DNA from 3 places in the Pantoea sp. X-Soil-OKNW-556 genome. Region 2 is predicted to be linked to each of the others. Evidence: predicted binding sites of a transcription regulator. Region 2 holds the regulator's gene; each other region holds the start of a gene.
What was found. The regulator PurR, encoded in region 2, represses purine synthesis genes. The targets are predictions, from matches to a motif close to CANGCAAACGTTTGCNTG.
Positions count from the first base shown of each region.

Region 1 (2,268 bases), 1.6 Mb from region 2:
ACCGCTTTGTTCGATACCACCTGCAACTGCGGATCGCGGTTGCGTTGCTGCTGTTCCAGACGCTGGGAGAGAGAATCCAGCGCTTCATTGGTTGGGTCACCGGCTATCACGATAATCGCGCGCGCGCCGGTTTGATCGGCGTAGACATGCATGTTGGCGGATTCTGTACCCAATTTGCCGCTCTTATCCGACATCCCCGCAGGCAGGGTAAAGCTCAGTTTGCCATCCAGCAGACTCACCGTCTGGGTTGACTGGCTGGCAGTGGCACCGTTGTCCGCCGCTGCCGCGTCATCTTTTTTCTGGTCACAGGCCGCGAGGCCAAGCACCAGCAGGCCAATGCCCGCATATTTCACTAAGTTACGCATTCTTTTCCCTATAACAAGATTCCAGTCCGCGATTATCAAATCGGAATCGGCAGTCAAAAGCAACCGCCGGTTTGTCAGGAAATCTTAGCGTGGGTGCGGCGAGGGTACTACGTAGAATTAACCGAAATTGAGCTGACGCTGGGCCGAACGCTCAGCCAGACGCTTCAGGGTTGCGTTCAGCAGTACGCCATAGGCTGGCAGGAAGAAAAGCATGCAGATCATTACTTTGAAGCTGTAATCCACCAGCGCGATTTCCACCCAGTGCTGAGCCATAAACGGGTCCGGACTTTTGTAGAAGGCGATAAAGAAGAACGCCAGCGTATCGCTGATATTACCGAGGAACATGGCTGCGCCGGGTGCAATCCACCACTGCGGCAGACGACGCAGACGGTTAAATACATGCACATCCAGAATCTGTCCCAATGCATAGGCCATAAAGCTGGCACTGGCGATACGGGCCACGAACAGATTCACTTGCTCCAGTGACGCCCAACCCTGCCATTCGCCCTGATAAAACACGCAGGAGACGATGTAAGAGATAAACAACGCCGGCACCATCACCGCCAGAATAATGCGTCGCGCCAGTGGCGCGCCAAAAATACGCACGGTGAGATCGGTCGCGAGGAAAATAAACGGAAAGCTGAACGCACCCCAGGTGGTGTGGAAGCCAAAAATGGCCACCGGTAACTGCACCAGATAGTTACTGGAAGTGATCACCAGCAGATGAAACAGCGACAGCCAGAACAGCGCATGCATGCGCTGACGCGGAGAAAAAGCGATCATGTTGAGCCTTTTTAGTGTTGGGGTGAGGGAACCCAGTACCGCAGTTTGCTGCGGTGGTTAATAAAAAATCGGCGGCATCTTATCGCGTTGTGCGATTTATGCAATGGTTAATATTAACGCAATCGTTATCGCCTTGCGCTGATGATTTAGCGCGTTAGAATGAGCGCCCTCCCTTGAAAACAGACAGAGAATCATGAGCGATCCCTTTTCCGCGCCGGACCACACCCTGGATGCCCTTGGCCTGCGCTGCCCGGAGCCGGTGATGATGGTGCGCAAAACCGTGCGCCAGATGCAGGCGGGTGAAACCCTGCTGATTATCGCCGACGATCCGGCAACCACGCGTGATATTCCCGGCTTTTGCCGTTTTATGGAGCATACGTTGCTGGCACAGCAGACGGAAAGCCTGCCGTACCAGTACCTGATCCAGAAAGGAGCGGACGCCTGAGGGCATCCGCGCGCAGCTTAACGTGAGCGCAGCAACCGCAGCGCATTGGCAGTCACCAGCGCGGTGGCACCGGAATCCGCCAGCACTGCCAGCCACAAGCCGGTAAAGCCGAGTAGCGTGGTGACGAGGAACAAGGCCTTCAGCCCCAGCGCCAGTGCGATATTCTGACGGATAATGCGGCGGGTACGGCGTGCCAGCGCCACGGTGCGCGGCAGAATCGCCAGCCGGTTTTGCGTCAGGGCCGCATCGGCTGCTTCCAGTGCAACATCGGTGCCGCTGCCCATCGCAATCCCTATGGTAGCGGCTTTCATCGCCGGGGCATCATTGATGCCATCGCCAATCATTGCCAGCGATTGTTGTGCATCCAGATCGCGTACCGCGGCAACCTTATCAGCAGGCAACAGACCCGCGCGATAATCAATCTCCAGGTCTGCGGCGATGGCGGCGGCAGCACGCGGATTATCACCGGTCAGCATCAGGCTGCTGACACCGAGTTGTTGAAGCGCCGCTACGGCGCTCGCGGCCTCGCTTCGTAACTTATCCTGCAACGCCAGCACACCCAGCGGGCGGGCATCCTGCAACAGCACCACCACAGTTTTGCCTTCGGCTTCAAGCTGCGCGATGGTTTGCTGCTGATCCTCAAGCAGGTTTTTCACTTCGCGCGGGGCCAGCAAT
Region 1 is NZ_AP035990.1:330,694-332,961, forward strand. Features, by position in the region: gene AC6I8T_RS01435 (DcrB family lipoprotein) at 1-365, opposite strand, end outside; gene AC6I8T_RS01440 (7-cyano-7-deazaguanine/7-aminomethyl-7-deazaguanine transporter) at 483-1,148, opposite strand; gene tusA (sulfurtransferase TusA) at 1,342-1,593, shown strand; gene AC6I8T_RS01450 (zinc/cadmium/mercury/lead-transporting ATPase) at 1,611-2,268, opposite strand, start outside.
Region 1: a site for PurR is predicted at 1,264-1,281, ahead of tusA (sulfurtransferase TusA). Genes of this name have one in related genera too.

Region 2 (2,268 bases):
AAAGTACCTTGTTGGATGACGAGACGTTGCGGGCCTGGCCTTCTCTGGTGCTGGAAGACACTTCGCGGGCGTTGCCGCGGCGCATGACCTGGACGTTGGATAATCAACGCCGGCTGGTGGTGCCGGAATGGGAAACCGGCGTCGACTGCCTGCTGGCGGGACTTTGCGTGGGGATGGTGCCGGGCCATTTAGCCCGGCCATTACTGGATAGCGGAGCATTAACCGAGTTACCGTTACCCACGCCGTTCCCGGATAGCCCATGCTGCGTCAGTTGGTCGGAACAACGGAACTCGCCAGCTCTGGGTTGGTTGCTGAGTTATCTCGGCGATGCCGAAACGCTCAACTATGAATGGTTGAGCGAAACGGAAACCTAGCGGCGGTAGTCGCGGAACGGGCCGTCAGCGACTGAACGGCGTTCAATTAGCGTTGGCTGAACTTCAATGGTTTGCGGTTCTTCACGTTTGCTGGTGATACGATCCAGCAGCATTTCCAACGCTTTTTCACCTAACTGAGCTTTGGGTTGATGAACGGTGGTCAGCGCCGGCGTGAAATAACGTGCGTTGCGCACGTTGTCATAGCCGATCACTGAGATATCCTGCGGGACCCGCAGACCCATTTCATCCGCAGCACAGATCGCGCCCATCGCCATGATATCGCCACCGCAGAACACAGCAGTCGGGCGTTGCTTCTGATTGAGGATCTGCTGCATCGCCTGATAACCGGATTCCGGTTCAAAATCGCCCTGCACAATCCACTCGGGCCGCACGGTGATGCCTGCCTCATTTAGCGCCTGCATGAAACCGGCATGGCGGCCACCGCCGGTGTTGCGCTCCATTTGTCCGGGGATGGCACCAATGTCACGATGACCGCGTTCAATCAGGTAACGCCCGGCGAGATAGCCGCCCTGAAACGCATTGTCCTGCACCGTATCGGTAAAATCGCCACGCGATGCGCCCCAGTCCATCACCACCATCGGGATATTACGGTTCTCTTCCAGCATGGTCAGCAGGTCGTCAGGGTATTCTGAACACATCACCAACAGGCCATCGACACGCTTCTGCGCCATCATCGACAGATATGCGCGCTGTTTTTGCAGGTCGTTATGCGCATTGCCCAGGATCAGCGTGTAGCCGCGATCGAAACAGTGATTTTCCACCGCCTCGATAATCTCGGCAAAATAGGGGGCTTCACTGGAGGTGGCCAGCAGCCCCAGCGTTTTGGTGTGGTTGACTTTCAGGCTGCGCGCCACGGCGCTGGGCGAGTAATGCAGCTCTTTGATCGCTTCCCATACGGCGTTACGCGTCTCTTCCGCGACAAAACGCGTTTTGTTGATGACATGCGAAACCGTGGTGGTGGAGACACCGGCGCGTTTCGCCACATCTTTAATTGTTGCCATGAAAATGGTACTCCCGGGCTTATCGCAACTAACTGATAAGTATATTGTTAAACGTTTGCGTCTGCTAATGGTTTTGCGCCCCGATTTTCGGGGCGAATGGCGAAGAAAAAGACATTAACACCTGGTCAATAACGCTTTAACTTGCCGCAAACACAGCGTGCGCAAAATCTGTTGCGCAACGAAAGGCGGCGATTCTAGCAAGCTGGCGCGGATAAGACGAGATTTTTGCCGGAGGCTGTGAGAAAATTACGATAACCCTTCATTTATTGTGACTAAGGAGTTGTGATGAGTACAGACCTGAAACTGGCGCTGTTTACCACTGTGGGCGCGCTACTAATGATTATCGTGTTCAGCTTCACCGCGATCCTTCATTAATAAAAAAGCCGGACCTGAAAATCAGGGTCCGGCTTGTTGTTTTATCGGGTATCGGGCGTTTTTTAGCGGATAGTTTTGGGGGTCATCATACGGCGTGCCCCGACGTAGTGTTTCAGCCAGTAATCCTCACCCAATGCACTGATTTGAATATCTTTACCGGTACGAGGCGACTGGATAAATTTGCCATTACCAAGATAAACACCGACATGATCGGCAGTGCCGCGATTATTGATGCGGAAGAACACCAAATCCCCTTTCTCCAGCATATCGCGCTTAATCGGTGCCGCATCCCGCAGGTGATACATTTCGTTGGCGGTGCGCGGGAATTTATATTTGACCAGGTCTTTGTAGGCGTACCACACCAGACCGCTGCAATCGAAACCGGTATGCGGTGAAGTGCCACCCCATTGGTATGGTTTACCAATCTGCCCCATCAGCTTGTTCATCGCGGTTTCGCGTGCTTTCTGATAGCGCTGACGGTGAGAATTGCTCATCTT
Region 2 is NZ_AP035990.1:1,920,189-1,922,456, forward strand. Features, by position in the region: gene punR (DNA-binding transcriptional activator PunR) at 1-374, shown strand, start outside; gene purR (HTH-type transcriptional repressor PurR) at 371-1,396, opposite strand; gene cydH (cytochrome bd-I oxidase subunit CydH) at 1,682-1,771, shown strand; gene AC6I8T_RS08915 (C40 family peptidase) at 1,834-2,268, opposite strand, start outside.

Region 3 (2,268 bases), 1.7 Mb from region 2:
GGCAACGTGCCAGCCAGTGCAGCGATATCACCTTGCTGGCTCCGGCGCAGTTGCAGCAGGTGGCGTTTGGCGACAACGAAGCCTTTATCACGCTCCAGGACGGCAGCATGATGAGCGCGCGTTTATTGATTGCCGCTGACGGTGCCAACTCGTGGTTGCGTGATAAGGCCGATATTCCTATCACTTTCTGGGATTATGATCATCACGCGCTGGTGGCAAATATCCGCACCGATCTGCCGCATGATGCGGTGGCGCGCCAGGTGTTCCACGGCGACGGCATTCTGGCATTTTTGCCGATGCAGGACCCGCATCTCAGCTCCATTGTCTGGTCGTTGTCGCCGCAGGAAGCCAGCCGTTTGCAGGCGATGCCCGAAGCGCTGTTTAATCAACAGCTTTCCGTCGCGTTCGATATGCGCCTGGGTCTGTGCCAGGTCGAGAGCGAACGTAAAACCTTCCCGCTGATGGCGCGCTATGCACGTAACTTTGCTGCGCACCGACTGGCGCTGGTCGGCGATGCCGCGCACACCATCCACCCATTGGCAGGCCAGGGTGTCAATCTCGGCTTTATGGATGCGGCGGAGTTGATCGGTGAAATCCGCCGCCTGCACAGTCAGGGCAAGGATATTGGTCAGCATCTCTATCTGCGCCGTTATGAACGCAGTCGCAAGCACAGTGCTGCGTTAATGCTGGCGGGTATGCAGGGCTTCCGTGAATTATTTGCGGGCAGCAATCCGGCCAAGAAATTGCTGCGTGATGTCGGGTTGAAACTGGCCGATACCTTGCCAGGCATCAAACCGATGATGCTCAAGCAGGCCATGGGGCTGAATGATATCCCCGCCTGGCTGCGCTAATCTCCCCTTCCTGTAGCGGCGCGATTTATCGCGCGAATCCGTTCGCGATGCCGGTAAAACCCGCGCGATAAATCGCGCCGCTACGATCATTGCCTCCTTTGCACCATCCTGAGGCATTCTCGCACCCTTTTTGCGCCTCGTTTGATTTATTCTAATTTTACGTCGTAATTCGCATTACATTTTCTCATGCAAAAGATTTTTTTATGCGGTGCCATTGGCCCATACGGAGTGCTGGATTACATTATTTTTCTGTATAAAAGTTAACTTGTTGTATTTTGTGCGTGGTTAATCACATAAAACCAGTGAATTATCCTGCATCCTGTGCGGCGTTTTGCTGACGCCCAACGCAAGTTCGCCCTCGTTTTGCTTATGGTTAATTGCCTCGTTCGGTGGTAACGTCAGCGCAAAGAGAACGTTTGCGTCAGCCGCAATCGGCTACGCAGGCGCGTCACGCTCACTTGTTTCTACAGGATGGTTATGACTCAGCAAACGCCTCTATTCGAACAGCATCAGGCCTGCGGCGCACGTATGGTGGATTTTCACGGCTGGATGATGCCGCTCCACTACGGCTCGCAAATGGATGAGCATCATGTGGTACGCACTGATGCCGGCATGTTTGATGTTTCCCACATGACCATCGTTGACCTGCACGGTGCCCGCACCCGCGAATTTCTGCGTTACCTGCTGGCGAACGACGTCGCCAAACTGACCCAGCCAGGCAAAGCGCTTTACACCGGCATGCTAAATGCATCAGGTGGCGTCATTGATGATTTGATTGTTTACTTTATGACCGAGGACTTCTTCCGTCTGGTGGTGAACTCAGCCACGCGTGAGAAAGACCTTGCATGGATTGGTGAACACGCACAGCCGTATGGCATTACCCTGACTGAACGTGACGATTTAGCACTGATCGCGGTGCAGGGACCGCATGCGCAACAGAAAGCGCAGTCGCTGTTCAGTGCCGCGCAACGTGATGCCGTCGCGGGCATGAAACCGTTCTTCGGTGTGCAGGCGGATGATCTGTTTATCGCTACCACCGGTTATACCGGTGAAGCGGGCTACGAAATTGCCATGCCGGCTAACGCCGCCGCGGATTTCTGGCAGCGCCTGTTGGCGGCAGGGGTTAAACCGGCTGGTTTGGGTGCGCGTGATACGTTGCGTCTGGAAGCGGGGATGAACCTCTACGGCCAGGAGATGGACGAGGGCGTTTCACCGCTGGCGGCGAATATGGGCTGGACCATTGTTTGGGAACCCACCGACCGTGATTTTATTGGCCGCGAGGCGTTGGAAGCTCAGCGCGCTGCCGGAACAGAAAAACTGGTCGGTCTGATCATGACCGAAAAAGGGGTGTTGCGTAACGGCCTGCCGGTACGTTTCACCGATGAACAAGGTCAGCCGCAGCAGGGTATTATTACCA
Region 3 is NZ_AP035990.1:3,629,653-3,631,920, reverse strand. Features, by position in the region: gene ubiI (FAD-dependent 2-octaprenylphenol hydroxylase) at 1-851, shown strand, start outside; gene gcvT (glycine cleavage system aminomethyltransferase GcvT) at 1,329-2,268, shown strand, end outside.
Region 3: a site for PurR is predicted at 1,257-1,274, ahead of gcvT (glycine cleavage system aminomethyltransferase GcvT). Genes of this name have one in related genera too.